3 regions of the Paenibacillus sp. EKM10P genome follow, and region 2 is predicted to be linked to each of the others. Evidence: riboswitches for the same ligand, from Rfam matches in the RefSeq annotation. Region 2 holds a riboswitch; each other region holds the start of a gene.
What was found. Region 2 has a riboswitch for cobalamin ahead of HFE01_RS02280 (ABC transporter substrate-binding protein). Riboswitches for the same ligand answer to the same signal wherever they lie in the genome.

Region 1: another riboswitch for cobalamin. It lies ahead of cobJ (precorrin-3B C(17)-methyltransferase); the one in region 2 lies ahead of HFE01_RS02280 (ABC transporter substrate-binding protein).
Region 3: another riboswitch for cobalamin. It lies ahead of HFE01_RS11585 (ABC transporter substrate-binding protein); the one in region 2 lies ahead of HFE01_RS02280 (ABC transporter substrate-binding protein).

What each region holds. Positions count from the first base shown of each region.
Region 1 covers NZ_JAALET010000003.1:256,820-262,423, forward strand. Annotated here, with positions in the region: gene HFE01_RS10560 (sirohydrochlorin chelatase) at 1-598, opposite strand, end outside; gene cobJ (precorrin-3B C(17)-methyltransferase) at 693-2,489, opposite strand; cobalamin riboswitch at 2,799-2,984, opposite strand; gene HFE01_RS10570 (LOG family protein) at 3,042-3,596, opposite strand; gene HFE01_RS10575 (uroporphyrinogen-III synthase) at 3,796-4,653, opposite strand; gene HFE01_RS10580 (GerAB/ArcD/ProY family transporter) at 4,755-5,604, opposite strand, start outside.
Region 2 covers NZ_JAALET010000001.1:508,924-514,527, reverse strand. Annotated here, with positions in the region: gene HFE01_RS02290 (ABC transporter ATP-binding protein) at 1-23, opposite strand, end outside; gene HFE01_RS02285 (FecCD family ABC transporter permease) at 20-1,066, opposite strand; gene HFE01_RS02280 (ABC transporter substrate-binding protein) at 1,063-2,070, opposite strand; cobalamin riboswitch at 2,280-2,495, opposite strand; gene HFE01_RS02275 (histidine phosphatase family protein) at 2,591-3,343, opposite strand; gene cbiB (adenosylcobinamide-phosphate synthase CbiB) at 3,358-4,329, opposite strand; gene cobD (threonine-phosphate decarboxylase CobD) at 4,319-5,419, opposite strand; gene lplA (lipoate--protein ligase) at 5,581-5,604, shown strand, end outside.
Region 3 covers NZ_JAALET010000003.1:485,347-490,950, reverse strand. Annotated here, with positions in the region: gene HFE01_RS11595 (xanthine phosphoribosyltransferase) at 78-695, shown strand; gene HFE01_RS11590 (nucleobase:cation symporter-2 family protein) at 689-1,996, shown strand; gene HFE01_RS27600 (hypothetical protein) at 2,249-2,380, shown strand; cobalamin riboswitch at 2,763-2,967, shown strand; gene HFE01_RS11585 (ABC transporter substrate-binding protein) at 3,184-4,767, shown strand; gene nikB (nickel ABC transporter permease) at 4,783-5,604, shown strand, end outside.

The sequences.
Region 1 (5,604 bases), on a different contig from region 2:
CCAATCGTACACAACGCTCTAGGCCATCGGGAAAAGAAGGCTGCGTCACACCGATAAAGCTGCTTTCTACCCACGTATAAGAAAGCTTCTCCCACAGCATACGAGTGATTTTGAAAAAGTCACTGTTCGCATCAGGATCGCTACTTCCGCGTCCTAATACAAGTACCGCTGTTTCTTCGTCAGATACCTGGGCAGATGCCTCTACAGCGCTATTCATCCCTGCTGGAACTGCAACAGGGCGGGCCTCTTTCAAGCGGTTAAGCAGTATGCTAACGATTTTTTCGTGAACGCCAATCGGACGTCCGTATACAAATTCCACCTGCGGGTATTTTGCCTTTGCCCGGTCGATTGCCTTCGGAATATCAATTTTGGCATGCACTGCTGCGAACAAAATAATCGGAATAAAAACGACACGCGTCGCCCCTTTGTCCACACACGCCTGTACTCCTTCGGCAATACTTGGGCGTGCCAACTCCAGAAAACAGGTTTCTACACACGTACCTGGCGCCCGATCTGCCACCGCTTGCGCAAATTCCAGTAGTTCCTGATTACCCTCTGGGTCCCGACTTCCATGTCCAACCAACAATATTGCATCCACTGCTGTGTTTTCCTCCTCATTGATAGGGATAGCCTACATGACGCCCTATTTTATATATATGCTTGTATCCTGTTCATCAAGCCTACCAACCCACTTAATCACCACAAACCGCGTTCACTTCTACTGTTGCTGGTGCATCTTCATGTCGGAAACCCGCAACGATGCCTACACGTTTAAAGAATTTATGAAAACGCTCGTTCGGATGCCCTTTTTCCTTATATTCAGCAATAATGTTCTCCACGATATCCGTAATCTGATCACCCGGAATCCCTTCCGCTACGGGCTGAGCGGCATGAGCATTACGGCCAAATTTTTTGCCGCCGAGAAACAGATCGTATCCTCCCTTGCGATAGACGATGCCGATATCCTCCAGCACCGCTCCATAGCAAGCCATGCCGCATCCATTCAAAGCAATACTCGTTTCCTTGGGTGCCTGTAATCCGCCAAGTACAACCTGTAGATGCTCAGCCACAGGCACCGCATCATCTTTCTCCATATTGCAGAAGTCGCAGGCCTTCACCTTAAACACATCGCCGATCGGCATGACAATGAATCGTTCATCCCGAAGCCGTCCGACCAGTTCCTCGGGGTCTGCGCACGGCACGCGCAGCACGATCTGATGATCTGGCGTGTATTCCAGCTCGCCATCATCACCCGCTACCTCGGCAAGCAGTGCCATCTGCCGAGCAGTGAACTTCTTGTTTCCCACGCCAGGGGAAACCCCCACCTCAAACAGTGCAGGCTTGCCAAAGCCGCCTGACGCCTTCCCAGTCGTAGCCACCGTTGCCGTTCCGACGGCGCTCTGGGCGGTAGGCGCTTGCCCGCTCCAGCGAGCATTGGCTTCGCCCGGCAGCTTGCCGCCGACAGCTAGGCGGCTTAGTGCCTCTGCTGCCAGCGATGCTGGAGCCGCTCCGGTTGGCTTCGCGGGCGCAGCCTGCACGGTAGCCATCGCCTGCGGGCGTGCTTGCGTGGCAACCGCAGCGCTGCTCGCGGAAGGCTCGGGAGACGCAGTCAGAGCTCCACCTCCCTGCGGTGTATCCAGTGCGCGATCCTCTTGCGCGCCCAGCGACCACGGCTCCGCTTCCGTGCGAAGCCGCTGATGCGGTTTGAGCACTTGCTCGGTCGCGTCCAGCGTGTATTTACGCTGATAGCCGCGCGGAGTCACGATTAACCCGTCATACACTGTCGTCGAGGAATTGCCGATGATTACGGTCGTCAGCATCCCGATATCATGGTTCAGCATATCTTCCAGCGTCGTTACAATAACCTGCTGACGTTCACGATAAGCACTCTTCACCAGTCCAACTGGAGTTTGCGGATCACGGTAACGGAGCAAAATGGACTGCGTCTCCACAATCTGGCGGGTACGTCGACCACTGCGCGGGTTGTATAAGGCAATCACAAAATCAGCCGAAGCCGCAGCTTCTACACGCTTCACGATCGTTTCCCACGGGGTCAGATGATCACTCAGACTGATTGTGCAAGCATCATGCATAACCGGCGCTCCCAACAACGAAGCACAGGATTGAATAGCCGAGATCCCCGGCACAACTTCTACCTCAACCCCGTCCTCGCGACGCCAGCCTTTTTGCATCAGCACTTCGTACACCAGCCCTGCCATGCCATAGACCCCAGCATCTCCACTGGAAATGACGGCTACCTTCTTACCCATCTCTGCTTGGCGAACCGCCTCCTGCGCACGGCTCACTTCTTCTGTCATCCCTGTGCGTACAATCTCCTGTCCGTTCAACAACGGACGGATCAAATCAACGTAGGTATTGTAGCCGATAATGACCTCACTTTCGGCCAGCGCATCCAACGCCCGTTTTGTGATATGTTCCATATCTCCTGGTCCAAATCCAATCACCAGCAATTTTCCTAATGGGCTCATCGTGCTCCTCCTATCATCCTTTTCAGGGCAGCTATACTATCTATTTCAATAATTTGTGGCATCCTTTAACTCAAAAAACCCCCATCCTGCCCGGATGGGGTTCCTATGTACGTATCTCTCTTACCAGACGAAACAGCGTAAGAAGACAGTTCTTGTCTTCCTCCTATCTGCCGTTGTTTTCCATCTGTTTTGTTTACGCTTCAAACGCTGCTGAACGTTCATATCCACGCAAACCTGTAACCAACATGGAAAAAGCAACGTGTGCCTGATTTCCTGATTTCGTACACCCATCCTCTCCGCGAAGGTTAACGGTGCATACAGATCAAGGTAGGTCTCCTGGCTTGGCATCAACGGATTCTCTCGTCTTCCCCGTTTTGTACGAGTGACCATTTAAAAGAACCCTCTTCCTTACAGTGGCGGGACCGCTCGGGACTTGCACCCGATTCCCTGTTACCCTTTGCTCAACCGCAAAGGCACCTTGTCTGTCCGCTATTTGATTATGGGTCTTATCATAACCTTGCCTCAATCAGTTGTGCAAGCACGAAAAAAGCTTTATTTCAAGTTCTCTGCTTTATTTTTCAACATATGCAGCAGTTCATCCGGGTCCGCAGATATACTCAGTAGCGCTGGATGATCAGCTCCGGTAAACCCTTCCTGCACGCTATGACGTACCATTTCTACCAACGGGTCAAAATATCCATTCACATTCAGCAGCCCAATGGGCTTGCGATGTATACCGATTTGCGCCCAGCACAATACCTCGAACAGCTCCTCAAAGGTTCCCAAGCCTCCCGGAAGGGCTATAAACGCATCGGCCATCTCGCTCATCGCCGCTTTACGTTCATGCATGCTTGCTACCTCAATAAACTCGGTAACTCCCCGATGAATGATCTCTGCATCGAATAACAGGGTGGGCATAATGCCGGTGACCTGACCGTCACCCGCCAACAGTCCATCCGCCACCTTACCCATCAGCCCTCTGCTGGAGCCACCATAAATTAAACGGATATGCTGGCGAGCCATAGCTTCACCCAGCTTGCCTGCCGCCTCAACATATACCGATGAATGTCCAGGTCTGGACCCTGCAAATACACAAATAGAATTCATAAATGTCTCAGCTCCTGTCCTCAATATCATGCATCGAAACTTATTCATTATATTAGATAAATATTTTCGCTATAACAAAAAACTTTGCGATGCATGTCCAACAAAAAAAGATAAAGACCTCGTAGGCCCTTATCTCTATTTTACTCTGTATTAGTAAATATAAGTTCATTTTTAGCTTACTGCATTTATCAGTTCTAGCTCATTTCAAATGACCGTTCACGCTCTTCAGACCACAGCCATGCACCGAATCGCTATGTTCGAAATATTTGCCCAGTTCTACCATCATCGCACCCATGCGCTCTTCAGTTGGAAATACGACTCGTTCAATCCCTTCTTCCAAAATGGATTGTGCAGTCACCTTGCCTACCGATACAGCAATGACATCTTCACGAAAAGCTTCCAGTAAATCCTCCATTCGATTTTGCTTTCTGGCATATTGGGCCAAAAATCGAATTTGTGGACCACTCGTGAACGTAACGGCATCAATCGTACGGTTTATAACATCATCTAGTAGCGCCTGCAATTTTGCTTCTTCAGGTGGGATATGCTTATAAGGAAGTACTTGGCGGGTCACTACGCCTTGCTCATCCAGCCACTCTACCAACCGGGGGGCCGGGTCTCCATGCAGTTGCAACAGTACTTCCTTCCCCTTCAGATCATATGGGGCAAAAGCCCGTGTCAATCCGATCAAACTTCCGTCCTCGTCCCGTACTGCTGGCGTAAAGCCACGCTTTTTGAGTCCATTGACCGTCTTGTAGCCCCGTGCTGCAATGTTGGAGGATTGCAGCAACTCTATAATCTGCTCGGCCACGCCCATATCCTCTGCCATATCGAACAGAGCATCCAGTCCCATACCTGTCGTGAAGATGTACCAGTCCGGAGGGTTCTTCACCCACGATACAACAGCGTTGCGCAGCTCGATATCATCCAGAAAAACAGTCCCCTGGGCCGGGCGTTCTACTGGCTCGCCCCCCATCTTCATAACTAGCAACGCCATTTCTTCTGCTTTACGGGGACCGGCAAGAGCGACTCTCTTACCTGCCATGCGTTGTGCCATGCTGTTGCCTCCCTTGTAGATGTCGTATTTCTTTCTACCAAGTATACAATCAGAAAGGCAAAAGACAAATAAGAATTACTTTTTCGATAAATACAGTAATCTTATAAGTGGGCGTGTCCTGTTTCGCTTTCCTGCTGGCCTTCTTTCTGATCACTTCTATCCCTCTCCCTGCCAGATGATGAATTATCATCACCTCTCCCTTTAAATTTGGGTCGGAGCAACATCCACAGCAAGAAGGGCATGAATACAAAAAAGATGACCATCACCGCAGTCCATTCCCGGCTGAAATCATAAATTTGTACGATGTTGGAGAACAGCATAAACGAACAGACATAACCTAACAAACCTAAGGGCCAAACCATCAGACTCCCCCAGACATGGGCAAACATGCGCTTTACCGCCAAACTGGTAACGTACAGATCAATTCCAATCTTCGTAAGAAAGGCTGGTACGGTCAGTGCTGCCACGAACAAGTCGAACCGATCCAGGAAGTCCGTTAGTTGCAACTGACGCACCAGTTCATACGATGGATAAAACAGTCGTGACAAGATAGGAACTCCAATCACCAACTCCGACAGCAACACCAGCATGATTATAATAGCGGTTCCGAGTAAATGCCCCAACCACGCACTACGTCCATTATAGCTCTTCCCAGAAATCACAAAGGGAACGATCATGATATCGGCCATATATCCGAGCATGCGCCAGCTCCCCTTGATCACTCCATCTACCTCCGGATGTAAATAGGGTCTCAGCATCGAAAAATCCATATTACCTCCAAAAAAAAGCGGCATAGTCAACAGTGTCACAATCAACAATGGCACAAAAATCTCGGTCATATTGACAAGGGTACTTATCCCCCCTTTAACCATAAATGCCATAGTCAATAGCACAATAAGAGATACGACCACAATCGGAGTCAGCGGCAAAAGAACCACCTCCACCAGATCG
Region 2 (5,604 bases):
AGTAATTCACTTGGTTCGGTCACAGCAGATCCCCCCTGCGCAGCTTCTTGTTCCGGTACAGGAGATATGCGAAGAACGGTGCTCCCACAAAGGCTGTCATCACGCCCAAAGGAATTTCCGTCGGGGCTAACAGCGTACGAGCTGCCGTATCTGCCCAAGCCATAAAAATAGCTCCACCCAGTGCAGACAACGGAACGATCATCCGGTAATCAGGACCTGTCACCAGACGAATGATATGTGGTACAACGAGTCCGACAAAGCCAATGACTCCGCATACTGAGACAGCGGCAGCTGTCAGCAAGGTAGATATGATCAGGACAGATAGCTTCGTCGCATCTACATGAACCCCCATATGAGCCGCTTGACGTTCACCCAAAGCCAGAATATTCAGCACCCGTGCCCGGTTCCATAGAAACACCAACCCAACGATCACGTAAGGTAAAAGAATTCCCGTATATGACCAACCTCGCAGACTAAGACTTCCCAACGTCCAGTACAATATTTCATTGACTGTTTCCTTCGACATGGCTGTCAGAAAAGAAACAATGGCTCCCCCAAAAAATTGCATCACCACACCTGATAAAATGAGGCTTTGGGTCGGAATTTTCCCACCTTCACGCGCCAACGTCAACACCATCCACAGCGTCAGCATGCCGGTTATAAATGCGACTAGCGGAAGGGTCCATATACCCACAAATGAAAATTGAAGCCCCCAATAAATCAGCACTGCCGCTCCTACCGAAGCTCCCGAAGACACTCCCAGTGTATACGGATCAGCCAAAGGATTACGCAGCACACCCTGAAATCCGGCTCCCGCCAGCGCCAGCGCTGCTCCAACCAACATTCCCAGTAACACCCGTGGCAGTCTCACCTTCAAAATAATCTGCTCTGCAGATGTATTCCAATCCGGTGTAAACGTATCACCTAACCACGGTAGGTGGTTGATCAAAATACCTGTGATCTGGCTGACCGGAAGACTGACCGAGCTGATGCCAAGACAGAGCAGCAGCGTCAGCAGCAGCAAGACAAGACCAGTCCCCCCAAAACCGATCAGTCTACGGTTCATTTGAAAATTTCAGGGTACACGCCCTTGGCTACTTCCTTGAGTCCTTCTGTTACGCGTGGACCTGGACGGCTAATCAAATTATCATCCACGGCAAATACACGATTGTTACGAACAGCCGATATTTGATCCCATCCACTACGAGCTTTTATGATATCGCCGAGGGACTGGCCTGTTTTGTCATCCTTCACACTTTTGCTGTATAAAATCACGTCAGGGTTGGCAGCTATAATATTTTCCTCACTGATTTGGTACCAGCCCTTCTGCGTGGCACCCACGTTTTCGCCGCCCGCCAATGTGATCAGTTCGTCCATAAACTCGCCTTTACCCACTGTCCAGCCTGGTGAAAATTCGACGTATACCCGTAGCTTCTGCCCTTTGCCGATATTTTTAACTCCTTCTTTCACTTCCGCTACATCTGCTCTCATCTTGTCGGTCACCGCTCTCGCTTCTTTCTGATGATCGGTGATTTTCCCATACAATTCGATGTTAGCTATGACATCTTCAACGGTCTTCGGTTCCGTTTTAAAAATCATAATTCCCATGTCACGCAGCTTAGTCGTAGCCTGTTCACTAAGTGAAATTCCTGCAAAAACGACATCAGGGTTCGCAGCAATGATCGCCTCTTCGTTCGGTTTCATAATACCGCCCACTTTAGGCTTTTTCGTAGCTGCCTCCGGGTAATCAGAGTAGTCGGATACACCAACAATTTCCTTATCCAATCCGATAGCGAACAACGCCTCGGTTTCTGCCGGGGAGACGGAAACGATCTTGTCCGGTGCCTTTTTAAATGTAAATTCCTGTCCTGTTGCATCCTTAACCGTTAGCGGGTAAACCGTTTTGCCCGGAGGCTCTTGTGCGGTCACGGTCTGTCCCGGCTGCTGTGAAGAAGCTTGGCCCTCTTTATTTTCTACATTTTTTCCATTCGCGCCACATGCACTCAGCACAACTGCCAATATCAGCGCCAATAGACCTGTTGTCCATACCTTTATTTTTTTGCCTGCCATGATTTGCACCCCTTCATACAAAAATCGTTAAGAGCGTTACTTGAACATCATCCGATATTTTCCTCATTCCAGCCTTCTTTTCCTATCAAAAACCCCCGCATCCTCATATCAGGATACAGGGGTCACGTTAGCACAGATCGTGCGCAGGCGGGCAGCTTCTTTCCGCATGGACAGTCACTGCGAACACGTCATCCTTTCCTCGAAGGATTATGGTGACAGGCGGACGGGCAGGTATCCTGACTTATGGAAGAGGCATGCCCTGATATTCTTTCACATGCTTGGCGGCACATGTAACAGGGCTAATGAGCATGTTTCCATTTACAGTGGCGGGACCGCGTCGGACTCACACCGACTTCCCTTTTAACAGCGCAATGAAGAAAAGCAAGTTCCCTCACACGGCGCCGACCTCGTCTGCTGGATATTTGATGTAGTGTAGTCAAGCCGTTCTTTTACTTGATGATTATAGGTTAAAAAGAGTTAGCTTACAACCCAAACAGCTGCTTGATTCGCCACAACTACCCTAGTGAAAAAGCAATTTTGCTATACAATTGTGCAGTCCTGCCAGCCTTAACTGAAGCCTAATCGCTTCTCCCGGTTTTGGATTCAGACTCCAAAAATCATGACCTGGTATCAGCATACAAACCAATTGGCGAATTACTCCACCATGCGTGACAACCAAAACAGAGGGCGGTGCAGCATTCGACTCTATTGGCTGAACCTTCAAAGCAATGCGCCACGCAAACAGAGAGTCAAGGAATTCACGCAGACGATTCACAAAATGGACCCAAGACTCTCCTCCAGGCGGGGTGATTCGTTGCGGCTCATCAATCCAAGCGCGATACAACGCCACATCCTTAAGCATGTCATACGTTTTTCCATCCCACTCGCCAAAGTGAAGTTCTCGCAGACGTGGTTCCATCATGGGAGGCATAGCAGATAGGGAACGTTCAGTCGTCAATGCTGACTCCGGCAAAATGATCTGCAAGGTCTGGCGACATCGCATCAAGTCACTGCAATAGATTTGAGCAAAGGACTGGCCCTGCAATTTTTCCCGCAAAGGCTTTAATTCCTGCTCTGCTCCAGACAGCAAACTCAAATCGGCATGTCCCAGATATCGACGTTCCTTATTCCATGAGGTTGTGCCATGACGAACTAGCACGAGCTCCATGTCCCACTGCAGATCTTCTTTAGCATCATTCGGCTCACTATCCTGTTGTGGGTTCGGACTTAGTGCACATTCTCGCACTCTTTTCCCTTCTGTATTTTGTTTCAAAATAATGTCACTCCTCACCGCATCCATCCCAAGGCAAAACACCCCGCAGCTCCCAACAAACACAACCCTACAAACATAGTGGATACGGCGAACATCAGCCGGATGGTATGCCGGATATCCTTCGACTCCAGTGGTCGTATCTCTTCGCCCATATATGCCCGAAAGGAGCGTACGCCGTGATACACGTTGTAGCCACCGAGACGAATCCCCAAGGCACCTGCCACTGCTGATTCGGGGAAGCCGCTGTTCGGGCTTGGGTGCAGACGGGCATCCCGCTTGACTGTGCGCCAGCTTCTTGCAGCATCCAGCCGATACAACCACGCCGCTATCACAAGCATAACTGCTGTCAGGCGAGCCGGAATGTAGTTAGCTACATCGTCCAGACGTGCCGAGGCCCAGCCTAAATGCAGGTACTTTTCATTTTTGTAGCCAACCATTGAGTCGAGCGTATTTACGGCACGATATGCCAGTGCCAAGGGGGCTCCCCCGATCAGGGCATAAAAAAGCGGGGAAATAATGGCGTCCACGATATTTTCAGCGACTGTTTCGACGGTACCGCGTACAATTTCAGGCTCGTCAAGCTGCTGCGTATCCCTCCCGACAATCATGCCTAGCTCCCGACGTGCCACAGTCAGGTCATTCGCCTGCAACGCTCGGTATACGGCCATCCCTGCGTCCTTTAGTCCTTTGGAAGCAATTGTGGTTGCAACCAGAACAATTTCTACGACGACAGACAACCATGGGTGAATCCAGGCAAGCACACACAATAGCCCCCAAGCAAGCCCAAAGGAGCCTCCTGCCACAATGAGTGGAAGCAGTATACCCGCACGTTTCAATCCCCGGTCACTGCGGACCTTACGACGAATCGCTTTTTCCAATGCTGAAATGGCATGTCCCATCCCGATGACTGGATGTGGCAACCATCTCGGATCGCCGATTAGCCTGTCCAGCAAATAGGCTGCCATGATAACCAAGCTAACGATCACGCCGCTCCTCCTCCAACACTTCACTGAGTGCAGACAGCAGCATATTATTGGCTTCGGCGTCCTTGACTGCAATTCGAAAATGGCTCGCCGACAGCCCCGGATACATGGCACAGCTACGTATAAGAATCCCACGTTGTCCAAGCGCCTGCTGAATAGCCGATGAACTCCACGTTCCCGGCGCCCTTGCTAGCACGTAATTGGCTTCGCCGGGAACGACACCGCAGCCCCATTCCGCTAAGGCAGTCAGCAAGCGACTGCGCTCCGTCGCAATCAGTTCCTGTGTGCGGCGCTCATAAGCTTGCCCACTTCTCAGACACGCCTCTCCAGCCAGCAACGCCAATCCATTAACACTCCAGGTCACCTGTTTGGCCGTCATTTGCCGGATATAGTCCGGATGAGCAATCGCATAGCCCAATCGCAAGCCAGGAATGGCATAAAATTTGGTCATCGATCGGATCAAAATCACATGAGGATAGCGATCCAGCACAGGCAATAATGAGACTTGTCGTTCCAGTGGGATAAAATCAATAAAGGCTTCATCCACCACCAGCACGGTACCCGTTCTGCCAGCCGCTTCTGCCAGTTCGTATAGCTCCTGCACGCCATATTGCACACCGTTCGGATTATTCGGTTGCCCAAGGAACAGTACATCTACCTGCTTCATGAGCTGAAGGATGTCCTCCACGTCTGCCTTCCATTGAAGCGAAGCCTTCCCGTATACCCGGTGGATCTCGGCTCCAAATTTGCCAGCCAGCTCGGCATATTCCGAAAAACACGGCTCCACTGTGCCCACACGCTTGGGAGCCAGGCCCAATAGCAGCAGCGCCATGCTTTCAGCAGCGCCGTTACCGATGCTCAGCGACTCCGGTGGAACGTGCAGCCGCCGTGCCAGCATATTTTTAAAGTGGCGGTGTCCAGGGTCTGGATAGCGAATCACCGTGTCCAATGAGCTTCGCAGTGCCTCAAGCACCTCCGGTGGCGGGCCGAGCGGATTAATATTCGCACTAAAATCCACAAAATCCGCCGCAGCTCCGCCAAATGTCGCGGCAGCCGTTTCCCTGTCCCCGCCATGACCGTAAACCTCTATCATTGCCTCATATCCTTTCCGCCCGTTTTCAATCATTTAGCTCCATTATGAGGCTGCTTTTCGCGTCCCGTCAATGCAAATGAGCTTTTGTACATGGCTCACTTGGGTTACAATAGGGGGAGGCACACATAAAATACACAGTTTGTATATACGGAGGAATGGACATGCTGTTCATCGACAACCAGGGC
Region 3 (5,604 bases), on a different contig from region 2:
GACTCAAGGGAGCTTGTCCTTTTTTGGTTTTTGCAGGTTTTATTCTATTTTAAGTACAGAGGAGCGATATTCGCATAATGAAAGCTTTGGAAGAACGTATTCGTCAAGAGGGACAAATTTTATCCGATACGGTGTTAAAGGTAGATTCATTTTTGAACCATCAGGTGGATACAGCATTAGCATTGGAGATTGGTAAGGAGTTCGCACGTCTGTTCGGCAGTGCTCCAATTACCAAGGTGCTTACTATTGAAGCTAGTGGTATTCAATTTGCTATGGCCACTGCTATTGCTTTGGGAGTACCGTTCATTTATGCGAAGAAAAAGAAGGCGATCACGCTGAATGAACAGGTATACTTCGCAGAGGTTCACTCGTTCACTCGGCAGGAAACCTATCAGGTGAGCATTTCCCAAAAATATCTCGATGCCAGCGACCATGTGCTGATCGTGGATGATTTTTTGGCAACTGGTGCAGCTTTGGTCGGACTTACCGATATTGTGAAGGAAGCAGGAGCAGAGCTGGCCGGAGTTGGCTGCGTAATTGAAAAGAGCTTTCAGGAAGGCCGTGGACTGTTGGAGCAAAGAGGTATTGCCGTACGTTCTCTAGCGCGTATCGCTTCCATGGCACCGGGCGAAGTCCATTTTATAGAGGAAGCTGGCACGGTAATTCCTCCCGTTAAGGAGAATGTGGGATGTTAAGTAAACAAAAATTATTTGCGCTGGGTTTCCAGCATGTCATGGCGATGTACGCCGGAGCCATTGCTGTCCCTCTAATTGTAGGGGGAGCGCTGCACCTGACGCCAGCCCAGATGGCTTATCTAGTGGCTGCTGATCTATTCACTTGCGGGATTGCTACATTATTACAGATTATGGGCACACGTTTTTTCGGAAGTAGACTGCCTGTCATTTTGGGCTGTACGTTTACGGCAGTAGGACCCATTATCGCAATTGCTTCGACATCAAATCTGGCGACAGCGTACGGTGCCATCATTTTGTCCGGTATATTTGTGGTGCTTGCGGCACCGTTGTATGGCAAACTGTTACGCTTTTTCCCAACAGTGGTTACCGGCTCGGTCGTTACGATTATCGGTCTATCCCTTATTCCGGTGGCGATGAACAATGTAGCGGGTGGTCAGGGCAGCGCGGATTTTGGACAGCCGCGTAATTTGCTGCTGGCGCTGGTTACACTACTGGTTATTCTGCTTGTCAATCGAGTAGCCAAGGGCTTTTTACGCTCGATTTCCGTTCTTATTGGTCTGTTCGCAGGTACTGTAGTCGCCTATGCGATGGGAATGGTGCATTTTGCTCCCGTAGCGGATGCTTCGTGGGTGAGTATTGCGCAGCCGTTTTATTTTGGTAAGCCGGAGTTTAGCATTATGGCAGTATGTACGATGATTATCGTCAATATTGTGAGCATGGTCGAGTCTACAGGGGTTTATCTAGCAGTAGGTAAAGCGATTGATCAGAAAGTGGAGCAAAAGCAAATCGTCAATGGACTTCGTTCGGAAGGACTTGCAATTATGTTGGGCGGTATTTTTAATGCGTTCCCTTACACGGCCTTCTCCCAAAATGTGGGTTTAATCTCGCTGACTCGCGTCAAATCCCGTAACGTTATTTTTGCTGCGGGCGGCATCATGGTCGTCCTCGGTTTGCTGCCTAAGCTGGCTGCCTTGACGACAGTGATTCCTAACGCTGTGCTGGGCGGGGCGATGATCGTCATGTTTGGCTCGGTTGCTGCATCAGGCATGTCTATTTTGTCAGAAGTGGATCTGCGGAAAGAAAGCAATCTGCTGATTGCAGCATGTAGTATTGCCGTGGGCCTAGGCTCAGCTGTTCTGCCGCAAATGTTCGACCAACTGCCGAGCTTTGCCAAAATGCTGCTGCAAAACGGCATCGTATCTGGCTCGATTACGGCAATTGTCTTGAACATTGTTTTGGCAAGAAAACAGGGTGAATCGGTCAAAGGCGTTAATGTCTCAGAAGTTCCACAGAAGGTTTGATGAATAGGAAATAAACAAAAACAGCCGGAGAGAGGGCGTTGCCTCTTTTCCGGCTGTTTCGCATGGGGTTATCCAGAACTAGTTATTTATTAAGCAGCATGAAATTATTGATAATACCCTCTTTCTGTATGAAGATCGGGGTTTGGATTTTCGAGTGGTAGGAAGAGGCATGGTATAATCTACCTTAAGGACTTTGGATAGTGGTGGATGTTTTCGGATCACGGCGCAGCTTCCCGAAAGGGGGTGAAGCCGATGGTCAACCTTGTGTCGTGCTATGATGTGCTGCGTTGGATGGTTACGTTACTAAGCCTGGTGTTTAGTATTCGTAAACTTTATCGCTGGCTGCGTCGGAAATTTCGGAACAAGCGAAAACCCACCGCGTAATTAGGTTGGCCCCTAACGGTGGGTTTCGTTCGCATTAACATTCAGTTATGCAGCGCGCCGTGGTGGTGATCCACAGCCTTTCAAGTCCTAAGAGTCTTTGCCGTTGGAGCGGCGAAGGCTCTTTTTAGTATACGGATACGGTGGTTATCTCTATACCTAATTTTAACACGTGAATTGCGTGCACGCAACGTTAAGACATACCTTCAATTGCGCGCAAGCAATGAATAGCCTTGGTCTTGATTCACACTATATTATTCAAATTTAAATTATTACGCAACATTTGTTGACAAGCCAGTAGCAACAAAATAAGATAATCCTAAATCGTAATAAAAAGGAATAAAGAAAGAAAACAGGTGTGAGCCGGACAACTCTATATACGAAGTTTCGTAGAGACGATGTAGATAGTTGTTGAGCGTGTTCACTTAAAAGGGAAGTTCGGTAGATTCCGACACGGACCCGCCACTGTATACAGGCATCAGCAGGGTAATGCTGGAGCTTTCAGAACAAGCCACTGGAACTGTGAGGAACCGGGAAGGCCTGAAAGATACGCTTGGAGTCAGGAGACCTGCCTGTTTTGACATCACTGTCAGACCCACGGGATGCTGGGGAGGTGGTTAGGCGTGCTGCATACGGAATGTCTGAAACCGATCTGATCCCTTCTATGTTTTTGGAGCTGGCTTTGAGGTGAGTTTTGACATTTTATAATGAAAGCATTTCTGACTGCTGATCAAGTGGTTGGGAATGCTTTTTCGCGTTTTGCGTTAGGTTTATACGATTTTACAAGATAGAGGGGGAAATGTGGGATGATAGGCAATCGTAATAGGCGTTCATGGTTCATATGTACAGGATTGCTGCTGCTGATGGCAGTTATGACTCTTTCGGGATGTGGCGCAGCCACAAAGACGGAGGATAGCTCGGGCAAGGGTGAGAACACGTCTGCACAACAGACTCAAGCAGATAAAAAGCTAGTGATGGCGTATACGTGGAAACCATCCGGCGTCGATCCGCATGGAGACAATAGCTGGGATGTGATGCGTTCCGGTGCCGGTGAGACACTCATTCGTTTGAATGAAAAGCTGGAGCCTGTGGCTTGGCTAGCCAAGGAGTGGAAACATGATAGTCCTAATGTGTGGTCGTTCAGCGTGCAGGATAAGGTCACGTTTCATAATGGAAAGAGCATGGATGCAGTAAGTGTAAAAGCATCTTTGCTGCGCTCAATCGAAAAAAGCCATCTGGCGAAGGATTTACTGGATGTGAAGTCCATTGATGTAACTGGTCCGCTGACGCTGAAAATTACGACAAACCAGCCGAATGCAGCGCTGGCATCCAATCTGGCTGATCCGTCAACGATCGTGATGGATGTGGCATCCATGAAAGATGAGCAGAGCTACCCTGCAATGACAGGTGCTTTTAAAATCAAAGCCTTCAACAAGGATCAATCCTTGGTCGTCGAGCGTTATGACGGATACTGGGGCGAAAAGGCGCGCTTGGCCGAAGCGACGATGAAATTCATTACGGACGGTAATTCGCGCCTGATGGCGTTGCAATCTGGTGAGGTGGATGTAGCCACGGATATTCCGGTAGATAACGCAGAGGTATTAAAAAAGAACGACAAGCTACAAGTGCTGTCGGCTCCATCCTTGCGCACCCATATGATTGTGTACAACATGGAATCACCTGTGTTCAAGGATGCAACCAACCGTAAGGTGGTGGACAGTCTGATTCCGCGCGCATCCATTGTGAGCGCCGTCATGAGGGGATTTGGTACGGAAGCAAGCAGCCCGTTTCCGGGCATTCTTCCCTTCGGTAAGACTGAGCGTAAAGCATTGGACGGAACGGCGGAGCAGTTGTTGACGAAGGATGGCTGGCAGAAGGATGCCCAAGGTACGTGGACCAAGCAGGGCAAGCCATTCGAGGTTACGCTGCTGACCTTCCCACAGCGTCCGGAGCTGTCCGTCATGGCTGAGGTGATTCAGAGCCAATTGCTAAATGAGGGAATCCAGGTCAAGATTCGCAAGGTGGAAAATATCGATGAGGCGTTGACCAAAAACGATTGGGATTTTGCTATGTACAGCATGCTCACGGCCCATACAGGGGAGCCGCAGTATTTTATGGACATGTTCTACTCCTCTACAAGTGAAGCCAATGTAAGCCGTTATGCTTCCAAACCGCTGGAGAATATTCTTCACAGCCTGAAGTTGGCGAAGGATACCGCACAGCGTAATGCGGTAACACTGCAAGCGCTGGATATCATCAATACAGATTTACCGCAGTCGTTCATTGTGCACCCTGACAATGTGTTTGGTGCGAAAAAAGGAGTAAAGGGCTTTACACCTCATCCGATCGAGTATTACTACATTACAGCGCAATCTGATATTGCGGAATAACGAGCAACGTATCCTATGATTCGTTTTATATTGGAACGTGTGGCGCAGCTGCCCATCATTGTATTCGTTGTATCTACGCTGACTTTTGTACTGATGAGGCTGGCTCCTGGTGACCCTGCTCTCATTTTGCTCACCGCGCATAATGTTCCTGCTTCTGGGGAGGCGCTAACCGCGCTGCGAAACGAACTGGGCTTGAATGAGCCGCTTCATATTCAATATGTGAACTGGCTGAGGGATGTGTTCACAGGACATTGGGGAACCTCGTATGTGTCCAAGGAGTCAGTGCTAAACGAACTATGGAGCAGACTGCCCGCTACGGTGGAGCTAGCTTTGGCGGGCTTTGCCGTCATGACGGTGCTTACGCTTGGGATGGGACTGGCTGCCTCGCTAAAAGTCAGCGGTCCACTAGATCGTCTGGGCAGGCTGTTCGCTTTGCTGGGATCGTCAATTCCTTCTTTTTGGCTTGGGTTTCTGCTGATCTATCTATTTTCCGTTCGCTTGGGCTGGCTCCCATCCATGGGAAGGGAGGACTGGACACATTTAGTACTCCCAGCGCTGACGCTTGGTGCAGGATTGGGAACGGTGCAAGCCCGTGTATTGCGTGCTCAGATGCTGGAGCTGAGTGACCGGAATTTTGTGAAGGCAGCGAGAGCTCGCGGTTTTTCACGTATGCATATTCTCTTTTTTGAGATATTTAAACATGCCGTTCTGCCTATGATCACGCTATTAGGTACGAATCTATCATTTATGCTGGCAGGTAACGTCATCGTAGAAACCATTTTTTCATGGCCAGGGTTAGGAAAGTATTTTATAGATGCAATTACGCAGCGGGATTAC